Linked DNA regions of Chitinimonas arctica. The protein of the gene in region 2 interacts with the protein of the main gene of each other region in a pairwise test. Links are inferred from orthologs where the notes say so. Each region holds a gene or a part of one and is shown on either strand. Other genes may lie near its edges.

The links.
Region 1: the proteins of ung (region 2) and ndk interact in binary tests that used the Escherichia coli proteins (3 or more experiments, as listed by UniProt). The link is inferred for Chitinimonas arctica from one-to-one orthologs.

What each region holds. Positions count from the first base shown.
Region 1 is NZ_CP041730.1:4,079,317-4,085,182, reverse strand. The notes cover bases 1,385-4,218. They hold ndk (nucleoside-diphosphate kinase), read right to left. Parts: upstream 3,096-4,218; coding sequence 2,673-3,095; downstream 1,385-2,672. Other genes in these bases: FNU76_RS18575 (SPOR domain-containing protein), read left to right, coding at 3,923-4,218; FNU76_RS24170 (hypothetical protein), read left to right, coding at 3,303-3,974; rlmN (dual-specificity RNA methyltransferase RlmN), read right to left, coding at 1,549-2,655; pilW (type IV pilus biogenesis/stability protein PilW), read right to left, coding at 1,385-1,545. Outside these bases: FNU76_RS18600 (helix-turn-helix domain-containing protein), read right to left, coding at 1-757; more of pilW, read right to left, coding at 799-1,384; more of FNU76_RS18575, read left to right, coding at 4,219-4,267; tRNA lysidine(34) synthetase TilS, read right to left, coding at 4,262-5,620; FNU76_RS18565 (acetyl-CoA carboxylase carboxyltransferase subunit alpha), read right to left, coding at 5,589-5,866. UniProt on the Escherichia coli protein: Major role in the synthesis of nucleoside triphosphates other than ATP. The ATP gamma phosphate is transferred to the NDP beta phosphate via a ping-pong mechanism, using a phosphorylated active-site intermediate.
Region 2 is NZ_CP041730.1:426,296-432,247, forward strand. The notes cover bases 1,717-4,636. They hold ung (uracil-DNA glycosylase), read right to left. Parts: upstream 3,554-4,636; coding sequence 2,879-3,553; downstream 1,717-2,878. Other genes in these bases: lplT (lysophospholipid transporter LplT), read left to right, coding at 1,717-2,837; FNU76_RS01965 (PilZ domain-containing protein), read right to left, coding at 3,543-4,064; FNU76_RS01970 (carbonic anhydrase), read left to right, coding at 4,279-4,636. Outside these bases: FNU76_RS01950 (aspartate kinase), read right to left, coding at 1-1,226; more of lplT, read left to right, coding at 1,545-1,716; more of FNU76_RS01970, read left to right, coding at 4,637-5,112; FNU76_RS01975 (phytanoyl-CoA dioxygenase family protein), read left to right, coding at 5,216-5,952. UniProt on the Escherichia coli protein: Excises uracil residues from the DNA which can arise as a result of misincorporation of dUMP residues by DNA polymerase or due to deamination of cytosine.

The DNA.
Region 1 (5,866 bases), 3.7 Mb from region 2 along the record:
TATCGGCGGAAGCAGGCGTGGGAGGCACGGCGGCCGGCGCCACGACAACCGGTGCGGTCGCGGTACTCGGCGCCACCGGCGCGGGCACCGCAACCGGGCTCGCCACGGCGGGCGGCGGATTGCCCGGCAGATTGGGCGGCGGCGTCTGTACCGGCACGGCAGCGGTTACCGCGGCCGGAACGGGCTGGTCGCCGGGCGGGAGCGCCGCGGCCTGGGGCGCCACCTGCGCCGGTGCATCGCCGGCCGCCCCGCCAGCGGGCAGGACGACGGCGCTATTGGCGGGCGCCAAGGTCAGTTCGGGCTCGAAGCGGCGGCTTTTCTCGTACAGCCAGTATCCCCCGGCACCGACCAGGACCAGCGCCATGGCGCCCAGGATGGCGATGACGAAGGGCGAACGGCCGGCGCTGCCGCTGGGACGCAACACCGGCAGCGGCTCGTCGCGCAGGCGCGGCAGGGCCGACTGTGCCGCCTCGCGCGGCAGATGCGCGTCGAGATAGGCGATCAGGGGTTGCGGGTCCAGCTCCAGCAAGCGGGCGTAATTGCGGACAAAGCCTCGAACGAAGGTATTGCCGGGCAATTCGCCATACCGGTCGGACTCAAGCGCTTCGATCTGGCGCTTGGACAGCTTCAACTTGGCCGACACATCCAGCAAGGACAGGCCCAACTGCTGCCGCTGCGCGGCAAGTACGGCGCCAGCGGTGGGTAGCACGCTGCTTGAAAGGGGTTCCTGCAGATTCTGTGCTTGATCTTGGCTCATCTCGGACATCATGCCGGTGCGGCTCTCTCGGAAGGGTGGAACTAGTCGAATTGGCCAGCGGCGAGCCGGCGAGCCTCGTCACTATCGGGGAAACGGGTCTTGAGCTCCTTGGCAAAGCCCGAGTCCGCCTCGCCGCTGCCCAGTTTGCGGTCAACGCGCACGTTCAACCACAAGGCCTCGGCGATCGGCGTTCCCAAGCGTGCATGGCGGGCCAGCAATTGCCGGGTCGCTTCAAATTCGCCCCGGCGGTAAGCCAGCTGGGCCAGTCCCAACAGGGTCTGGGTATCGTCGGGCTGGATGCGGTCGGACTTGCGCAGGTAGTCCTCGGCTGCTTTCAGGTCGCCCGCCTTGGTGGCGCACAGACCTGCTTGCTGCATGGATTTTTCCGGCGTCGTATAGAGCGGATTCTTCATGGCAGTGGTGAAATAGCGTAGCGACTCGGTGAATTTGTCGCGCTTGTTGCAGAGGAACCAACCGTAATTGTGGTTCACATCGGCATCATTGGGCGCCAGGCTGAGCGCGCGCTGAAAACTCTTGTCCGCCGTGTCGTATTCGCGCAGGTCCATGTACACCAAGCCCTGGATGCTATAGGCCATGGCGTAGTCGGAGCGGGCGTTCAGGGCGTTCTTCAATTCTTCCAAAGCCACGCCGTACTGGCCGCGGGCGTAGTAGGCAGCCGCCAGCTCGGTACGCAGCTTGGCCAGCTCATGGCGGCGGTCCACCTCTTCCGCCCGGACGGCAGACAGCGACAACACAAACAGCAAAGCGGCGATGACGCTCTGTCTCATGCCTTACTCCCTCACAAGGTTTATCGTGGTCTTGCCTTCGGCGGCTAGCCGAAGCGTGCGCTTGGTCTTGTCCTTGACCTGGCCGGCCAACTGGCCGCAGGCCGCATCGATATCGTCACCGCGCGTCTTGCGCACCGTGACGATGTAGCCGGCCTGGATCAGATGATCGCGGAAGCGGCGAATGGCATCGGGCTTGGACCGACCGTATCCGGAATTCGGAAAGGGATTGAACGGGATCAGGTTGAATTTACACGGTACATCTTTAACCAACGCTACCAGCTGCCTGGCGTGCTCCATGGTGTCGTTGACACCATCAAGCATAACGTATTCGAAGGTAATGAAATCACGCGGCGCTTTTTCAAGATAACGCAAGCAGGCCGCCATGAGTTCTTTTAGGGGGTATTTCTTATTGATCGGCACGATCTCGTCGCGCAGGGCATCGTTCGGCGCGTGCAGCGAAACGGCCAGCGCAACCGGGCAGGCTTCGCGCAAGCGGTCCATCTGCGGCACCAGGCCGGAAGTGGACAGCGTCACCCGGCGGCGGCTCAAGCCATAGGCATTGTCGTCCAGCATCAGCCGCATGGCGGCGACGACATTGTCGAAATTGGCTAGGGGCTCGCCCATGCCCATCATGACCACATTGGAAACGATGCGGTCGCCCTTGGGATCACGGCCCAGGGCTTTATTGGCCCACCAGAGCTGGCCAATGATCTCGGCGGTACTGAGATTACGGTTGAAACCCTGCCGCCCGGTGGAGCAGAAGGTGCATTCGAGCGCACAGCCGACCTGGCTGGACACGCACAGCGTTCCCCTGTCGTCTTCGGGAATGAACACCGCCTCCACACCGTTACCGGTGCCCACGTCCAGCAACCACTTGCGGGTGCCGTCCTCGGAAGCCTGTTCCAGCAGCAAGCTGGGGGGAGTGATAACCGCCTCCGCCGCCAGCTTTTCTCGCGTCACCTTGGCGATGTCCGTCATCGCGTTGAAATCCGATTCGCCGAAATGGTGAATCCAGCGCAACAACTGCTTGGCGCGAAACGGCTTCTCACCACGCTCGGCTAGGAAGGTGGCGAAACGGGCAGCGTCGAAATCAAGCAGATTGATGGACATGGCAAGGCTATCCGATATTAACGGCTATAGACTTCGGTGCCGAAGAAGTAAGCGATTTCGATGGCGGCGTTTTCGACGCTATCGGAACCGTGTACGGCGTTGGCATCGATGGAATCGGCGAAATCGGCACGAATGGTACCCTTTTCAGCCTTCTTGGGATCGGTCGCGCCCATCAGATCGCGGTGGGCGATCACGGCGTTTTCGCCTTCCAGCGCCTGGATGATCACCGGGCCGGAAACCATGAAATCAACCAGATCCTTGAAGAAAGGACGTTCCTTGTGCACGGCGTAGAAGCCTTCGGCATCTTCGCGCGACAGTTGCTTCATCTTGGCGGCGACGATCTTCAGGCCGGCATTTTCGAAACGGGAGTAGATCTGGCCAATCACGTTCTTGGCAACGGCATCGGGCTTGATAATGGACAGGGTGCGTTCTACAGCCATGGTTCACTCCAAAATTCGTAAAGTAGACATAGTGGGAAGGAAAAAAGTTTTAAGCTGCAAGCCAGTTCGCAAAGCGTTCACACAGCTTGTCGGCATAAAAATGACCGAATATTCTAACAGCTTTGCCGCCTTACCGCGCAAAAGCCATACCAGCAATCAACCAAAACATCTTGAACAGGGAGCGCCGCGACGCGGCGAACAAGCCACTTGAGTGCTATACGCCCCAGCCCGAACCGCCCCACCGCCCCCGCCACCGCAGAGGAAGCGGACGAACAGAGCGAAATCCGCCAGCGCCTGATGCAGAGGCTGGCCATTGCCATCTGCCTGATCGTCGGCGTCGCGATCAGCATCACCCTGCTCAATAAACTGGAAGGCGAGCCCAGGTCGGAACAGGAAGGACCCAGCATCAATCCGCTGCAGGCCGAAACCGTGCCGCCGCCCCAGGCAACAACAACGCCGATTCCAGCGGCGGTACCGCCGATCACCCCACCGTTGGTTGCCGAAGCAGCGCCGCCGGCTACCAGCGGAACCGAAAGCGGCCCCACCCCACCCGCCACGCCCGTCGAATCGACACCGACACCGACACCGACACCGACACCGACACCAACGCCAACGCCAACCCTGCCTGCACCCGTCGCCGCGGCCAAGCCGCCCGCCGAGACCGGCACCGGCAAGACCACACCCGCAGCCACCTCGACCACCCCTCCCCGGCGCCCGCCCCTGCCGTCGCGCACACCGCCGCACCCAAACCGATCATCGTCCCGCCGCCGACCAGGCCGGTCACCACGGCACGAGGCGCCCAATCGGCCACCAGCCCGCCCGTCACCGTGCCAGCCCCGGTTGCGCCGCCGTCCGGCACGCCCGCGCCAAGCCCGATAATCGCGGCGCCGATACCAGCCAAACCCAGCCCACCCACGCCGGAGCAGACCATCGCCGCCCTCGCGGCCGGCGTCCTGCCTAACGGCAGCAAGGGGTATACGGTACAGGCAGGGGTATTCCAGAGCGGCGACAATGCCAGGAAGCTGATCGAGAAATTAGGTAGCGCCGGCATCCCTGCCCGTCTGGAAACCCGCGTGCAGATCGGTCCATTCAAGAATCGCGACGAGGCCGACCTGATGATGCGCCGCCTGCGTGAACTGGGCGTGACGCCGATATTGCAGGCACCCCTATAGTGCCTGGCGGCACCGCCCGAAATCGGTCCAATCCTCGCAGCGCCAGTCCGGCCACGGCGCCAAGCCGTCCGCCTGGCACTCGGCCGCCACCGCGATACCGGCCAGCGCCACCAGGCGCTCGTTCTGCCACAACAAGGGCCAACGCGAGCGAAACCAAGGCGGAATGCCCGCCTCTTGCAGCAGTAATTTGACGGGGCGATTCGGACCACCGGAGCGCGGCCGCAACATCTCACCGCCGGCGCGCGGCCTGGCCTGCAAGCCACTTAGAAAGCGTTCATCCAGCCCACCTTGGCGGCTGGTCCAATCGATACGGCCGCGCCAGCCCGGCAAGCCCCCCGCATCGGCCGGCGCCACCGCGCACGGCCGCACGTCCACGGCACGCTGGCTTACCCAAATCTCGCCGCGATAGCGATGCACTTCCCGATCGGCCAGCCGCAAGCAGGGATTGGTGTCCTCCCGTGCATGCAGCAGCTGATCGAGCAGCAAGCGCAACTGCTTTTCATCGGGCCGCAAATCATGGCGAGCCAGGAACCAGCGCAGCAGATTGCGGCGGCGCGCCTCCTCCAGCGGCGTCAGCGCGGCCAGCGCCAGACGCTCGACAGGACCACCGGCATCCTGCTCGGCCAGGGCATCGAGCAAGCCAGCCGCCTCGCCAAAATGGCGTGCCGCGCGCGCCAGCGCCGACGGCGCCGACGGAAAACGCGCCACCAGGCCAGGAATCAAGGCATGGCGCAGATAGTTGCGGTCATGGTCGGTACAGTCATTGCTTTCGTCTTCGATCCAGCGCATCCCGTGCGCAACGGCATAGGCCAGCAGCTCGGCGCGCGACTCTCCCAGCAGCGGGCGCCACACCAGCTTGTCGGCTCCCAAGGGGCGCAAGGCCGGCATGCCGGCGGCGCCATGCACCCCGGCGCCGCGCGCAAGACGGTAGAGCACTGTCTCGACCTGATCGTCGCGATGGTGGCCCAGGGCCACGCGCTCGGCATCCAATCCGGCGTAGGCGGCATAGCGCGCCGCCCGCGCCCGCGCCTCCAGGCTGTCGCCGGCCGTGGCAGCGAGGTCGGCGCGCGCATGGGTAAAGGGAAGGGACAAGCCCGCACAGCCGGCCGTGCAATGTGCCAGCCAGGCATCGGCATTGGCGCTTAGGCCGTGATGGAGGTGGAAGGCTTGCAGCGCGAACGGCTGCTGCGCACGCAAGCGATGGAACAGCTGCAGCAGTACCGTGGAATCGAGGCCGCCGGAATAGCCGACGGCAACGCTTCCGCCTGCCGCTACGTAAGGCATCGCGACCGCACAGAAGCGCCGGTACAGCGCTTCCGGATCAGCCGGCGCTGACTTCCTTGAACTTGCCATAGCTCATCAGCCGCTCGAAGCGGGTTTCCAGCAGCCTGTCGACCGGCTTGTCCTGCAGGTTCTTCAATGCGTCCAGCAAGCTCTTGCGCAGCGCCAGCATAATGGCCTGCGGATCGCGGTGGGCGCCCCCCAGGGGTTCCGCCACGACTTTGTCGATCAGGCCCAGGGTTTTGAGGCGGCTGGCGGTAATGCCCAGGGTTTCGGCTGCTTCCGAGGCTTTTTCGGCACTCTTCCACAAAATGGAGG
Region 2 (5,952 bases):
CATGGCTCTTGATCGAGATTAAATGCCTTGTGCAGCACTCGCACAGCCAGTTCCAGGTACTTTTCGTCCAGCACCACGGAGATTTTGATCTCGGATGTTGAGATCATTTGAATGTTGATGCCCTCTTCCGCCAGCGTGCGGAACATGGTCGAAGCGATGCCCACGTGCGAGCGCATGCCCACGCCCACCACCGATACCTTGCAGATCTTGTCGTCGCCGGAGATGGACTTGGCACCGATATGGCCCTGCACGCCCTCCAGGATGCGCAAGGCACTCTGGTATTCATTGCGCGGCACGGTGAACGAGAAGTCGGTATGGCCTTCCACGCCGACGTTCTGGATGATCATGTCCACATCGACATTGGCGTCCGCGACCGGCCCCAGTATCTGGTAGGCGATGCCGGGCTTGTCCGGCACGCCGGTGACATTGATGCGTGCCTCGTCCCGGTTGAAGGCGATGCCCGAAATAATGGCTTTTTCCATGCAGTCTTCTTCCTCGAATGTAATCAGCGTGCCGTCGCCTTCATCTTGAAAGCTGGAGAGCACGCGCAGTTTGACCTTGTACTTGCCGGCGAACTCGACCGAGCGGATTTGCAATACCTTGGAACCCAGGCTGGCCATTTCGAGCATTTCCTCGAAAGTGACCGTCTTCAGCCGGCGGGCTTCCGGCACCACGCGCGGGTCGGTGGTGTAGACGCCGTCCACGTCGGTATATATCTGGCATTCATCCGCCTTGAGCGCAGCGGCAAGCGCCACGCCCGTGGTATCTGAGCCGCCACGGCCCAGCGTGGTGATATTGCCCAGCTCATCCACACCCTGGAAGCCGGCCACCACCACCACCCGGCCCGCCGCCAGGTCGGCGCGCATGGGCGCTTCATCTATATGCTGGATACGCGCCTTGGTATGGGAGGCATCGGTCAATATCCGCACCTGCCCGCCGGTGTAGCTGCGGGCGTCGAGGCCGATCGCTTTCAAGGCCATGGATAGGAGGCCAATGGTGACCTGCTCGCCGGTGGAGATGATGACATCCAGCTCACGCGGATCCGGTTCGGCCTGGATTTCCCTGGCCAAGGCAATCAGCCGGTTGGTTTCACCGCTCATGGCGGAGACCACGACAACCACCTCGTGACCCTGAGCCCTATATTTGGCGATGCGACGAGCCACATTCTTGATTCGCTCGGGCGAACCCATCGATGTGCCGCCGTACTTCTGGACGATTAGCGCCATTCCTTCCCTCGGGTCTTACTTAATGAAAGGAATCGAATCTAAAGAAAGCCTCGCCCGAAGACAAGGCGCGCTTGCCTCCGTTTATTAGAATTTTTCGCAAGGGCCCCGCCCTCATTGGGCTATAAGCCATATACAGCGTTGGTTGACGGCGAAAATCGCGGGGGATATGAGGATGCGACGCCACCTTGGCGAGCAAGCGCTTGCGGGAAATTTAGCCGCTCGGCGCGGTCGCCGATATCCACGCGACATCAATCTATCGGGAGGCTATGGTATAAAGCCGCTTCCTCCACACCGCGCCTTGCCAAGCGACGCCTTCTGATGAATCGCGGTTTCTACACTATTCTGACCGCGCAGTTTCTCTCTGCGCTGGCGGACAATGCTCTCTTTATCGCCGCCCTGGCACTGCTCAAGATCCAGGAGGCACCGGCTTGGCACCAGTCCATGTTGCTATGGTGCTTTACCGTTTCTTATGTCGTGCTGGCCCCTTTTGCCGGCTCCTTCGCCGACTCCATGCACAAGGGCAAGGCCATGATGCTGTGCAACGGCATCAAGTTGCTCGGCTGCGTCGGCATGCTGGTGGGCCTGCCTCCCCTGCTGGCCTACGCCGTGGTCGGTTTCGGCGCCGCTGCCTACTCGCCGGCCAAGTACGGCATCGTGACCGAATACCTGCCGCATGAGCAGTTGGTCGCCGCCAATGGCTGGCTGGAGGGCGCGACGGTCAGCGCCATTATCTTCGGCACCGTGCTGGGCGGCCTGATCGCCGGGCCGCGCATGGGGGAATGGCTGGCCATCACGCCGCTACATATGCTGAGCGCGCCGGTCTTTGCCCTGGTCGTACTGTGCTTTATCTATCTCGCGGCCGCCTGGGTGAATCTCTATATCCCCAAGCTGAACGTGGAACTCAAGCCCATCCATTACAGCCCGCGCTTCCTGATACGCGAATTCTGGGATTGCGTGATCAAGTTGTGGCGCGATCCGCAAGGCCAGCTGTCCTTGGCGGTCACCACCCTGTTCTGGGGCGCCGGCGCCACCATGCGCCTGGTCGTGATCAATTGGGCGGTGATCTGGCTGGGCTTCAATCTGGAGGAAGCCACCCGCCTGGTCGCGGTGGTCGCTTTCGGCACGGCCGCCGGCGCCATCCTGGCCGGCCGCCTGATTCCGCTACGGCAAGCCTTCCGGGTGCTGCCTGCCGGCGTCGCCATGGGCGTCATGGTCATCAGCATGCTGTTTATCAATAATGTCGTACTGGCCGGCACACAGATGTTCCTGGTCGGCGCCCTGGCCGGCTTCTTCGTGGTGCCGCTCAATGCCATGCTGCAACACCGTGGCCATCTATTGATGGGCGCGGGCCATTCGATCGCGGTGCAGAATTTCAACGAAAATCTCGGCATCCTGGTCATGGTCGGCGGCCATGCCTTGCTGGTGAAATATTTCAGCAGCCCGCTCAGCGACAATATGCACGGCCACGCGCTCGCCTATTTCCAAAGCCTGGGCGGCGTACCCCCGATGTACAGCATCATTATCGGTTTTGGCCTGCTGCTGATCATTCCCATGCTCTACATCATGCATCTACACCGTCGCGGCCAAGCGGCAGGGCTGATGCACGATTAAAGCGCAGGAGCGCCGGGCCGCCGAGTAGGCGGCCCGGGAAATCAAGCCAGGGCCCAATCGATAGGCGCCCTGCCCCGCGCGACCAGGTAGCGGTTGGCTTCGGAAAAATGCCCATTGCCGAGAAAACCGCGGTAGGCGGAGAGCGGCGATGGGTGAGGCGAACGCAATACACAGTGCCGGTCAGCATCGATCAAGCCAGTCTTGGCTTCCGCGTAAGCTCCCCACAGCAAAAACACGATGCCGTCATGGCGCTGCGCCAATCGCGCAATCAGCGTATCGGTAAATTGCTCCCAGCCGCGCTTGCGGTGGGCGCCCGCTTTTTCCGCCTCCACCGTCAGCACGCTGTTCAGCAGCAACACACCCTGCCGTGTCCATCCCGCCAGATTGCCGTGTTGCGGCGGCGAACATCCCAGGTCCCGACTGATTTCCTTGAAGATATTGACCAGGGAAGGCGGCGGACGCACGCCCAGGGGGACCGAAAAACTCAGTCCATGCGCCTGGCCGGCTCCATGGTAGGGATCCTGACCCAGGATCACCACGCCGACATCAGCCGGGTCAACCGCCGCCAGGGCAGCATAACGCAAGGGTTCTGGCGGGTAGATTTGCTTGCCGGCGGCCGTTTCCGCCTGAAGGAATTGCTGCAGTGCCGTCCAATAGGGCTGGCGGACTTGATCCGCCAGCAGATCCGCCCAGGCGGAGGGTAAATCAATCATCATGTGGGTGTTTGCGCTCGAAGATTTCACGGCGATGGCGCCGAAAGATGGTTTTTTCCAGCCAGTCCTGCAACTCGGCATCCAGATGCTGAAAGCTGCAGTTCACACGCCAGCCGCCCGCTTCCGCCAGGCAGCTGTCGATATGGGCCGACAAATAAAGGGGCTGTGGAATACGCGGTGACAGGTGCAAGACCAAGGTGCCGACATCGCCGACCGGCAAGGCCGTTGCCGCCAGCCAACTCGCACCGCCGCCATGCAGGACCAGTGGCCGCGTCGGCGGCAGCGGTTCGCCCCGGGCCAGCAATTGGCCCAATAGCTGCAAGGTCAGGTCCACCCGCGCTTCCAGCGCCTGCCAGCGCAACGCTTCCGGACCGTCTTCATCGTCAAGATGAGGCGGCGCCGCCTCCAGTAAGGCCAAGACCCGCAGCAGCAATACGCCGTCGGTACCTGGCGGCGGCGCGGCATGCAGCCAGGCGAGGGGCAGATCGAGATCGATGGATAGCGCAGCGGCCATGCAAGCCTCCAGTCTGATACAGATAAGTATACCCCTTAGGGGCACTCAGTAAGGAATACGGGCCCAAGCAGTCGCCGGCGTAGCGGACACAGCAATGGTTCCAGTAGATTTGTTTACAGTTTCCCTAGCTTGGCAAAGCACTAGGCGCCTATCTAGACTTTATATTCCATTAATCCTCCCCTCGCGGATTTGCAGGCCGGTCCGCTCACTATCCATGGTAAAAAAACATCTGTTGCCCAGCCTCTTCCTGCTGCTTTCCAGCGGTCCGCTGCTGGCGAACGAAGCCCCGGCGGCGAAACCCGTCAAGATGGGCAAACCGGTCAGTGCCGCTCACGAACACAAGGCCGCCGATGTGCATGCGGAAGATCCCAACCACTGGAGCTACACCGGGCCGAAGACCGGACCGCAGAACTGGTCCAGGCTGAATGCCGCCAATACCCCCTGCAGTGAAGGCAAAGAGCAATCGCCCGTCAATGTGTCCGGCGCCGTGGGCCAACAACTGGCACCGCTGAAGTTTTCCTACGGCATGAGCAAGCTGGCCATCGTCAATAATGGCCACACCATCCAGGTCAATATCGATCCGGGCAGTTGGCTGGAGGCCCTGGGCGAGCGCTATGAATTGAAGCAGTTCCATTTCCATACGCCCAGTGAAGAGCTGATCAGCGGCAAGCAATTCCCGCTGGTCGCCCATATGGTGCATAAGAGCGAAGCGGGACAGTTGGCGGTCGTCGCCGTGCTGTTCAAGGAAGGCAAGGAACACCCCTTGCTGCAGACCCATTGGGAGCGGTTGCCGGAAGAACACGGCGAAAGCCGCAGCTACGAAGAGCGCTCGTTCAGCCCCGCCGGCCTGCTGCCAGGCAACTTGAAGTACTACACCCTGACCGGGTCGCTCACCACCCCGCCCTGCTCGGAGGGTGTGCGCTGGTTGATCCTGAAGACGCCCGTCGAGCTTTCCAGCGCCCAGCTGGCACGGTTCCGTCGCGAGTTCCCCTTCAATGCCCGCCCGGTCCAACCCATCAACGGCCGGGAAATCCTGGAAAGCATGTAGGCGCGCATTTCGGCCGGTGCGGAGGCGGAGTAGAATCGCGGCCAACCGAGTCCCCAGCAACGCGGCCCTCCGGCCGCGTTGTCGTTTCTGCCGAAAGTTGCCAATGACTACTCAGTTGTTCACGCCTGCCGAGCTCGAAACCTTTCAGCGGCAGGGTTTTATCGTCGTCCGCGCCATGGCCGACGCAGAATTGCGGCAAGCTCTGCTCGCCACCGGCAAGGACCAGCTGGCCCGTGCCATCGAACCGATCGAATATGAAGCCGACACCCACTATCCCGGCGCGCCCAGCTCGCGCGAGGCGGCCGGTGGCCAGACGGCAAGGCGGCTGAAGCAGGTCTATGCCCGTGACGAGGTGTTTAGGCGCTGGGCTTTGGACGCAAGCCTGGCGGGCCGGGTAAGGCAATTGCTGGGCAGCGAACATATCGCGCTGAGCCAGGCCCACCACAATAGCCTGATGACCAAGCAGCCGGCATTCTCCAGCGTGACCCACTGGCATCGCGATATCCGCTATTGGAGCTTTGAAGACAGCAACCTGATCTCGGTGTGGTTGGCACTGGGCATGGAAGTGCGCGAGAACGGCTGCCTGGGCTTTCTACCGGGAAGCCATACCATGGACATCTCCGCCGAGCGCTTCGAGAACCGCGCCTTTCTGCGGCCGGACCTGGCGGAGAACCAGGCCTTGATCGAACAGGCCGTCTTCCCCGAATTGGCGCCGGGCGACGTGGTGTTCTTCCATGCCCGTACCTTCCACGCCGCCGGCTGGAATCGGACCGAGACCAGCAAGTATTCGCTGGTCTTCGGCTATCACCGCCAAGACAATCACCCGCTACCCGGCAGCCG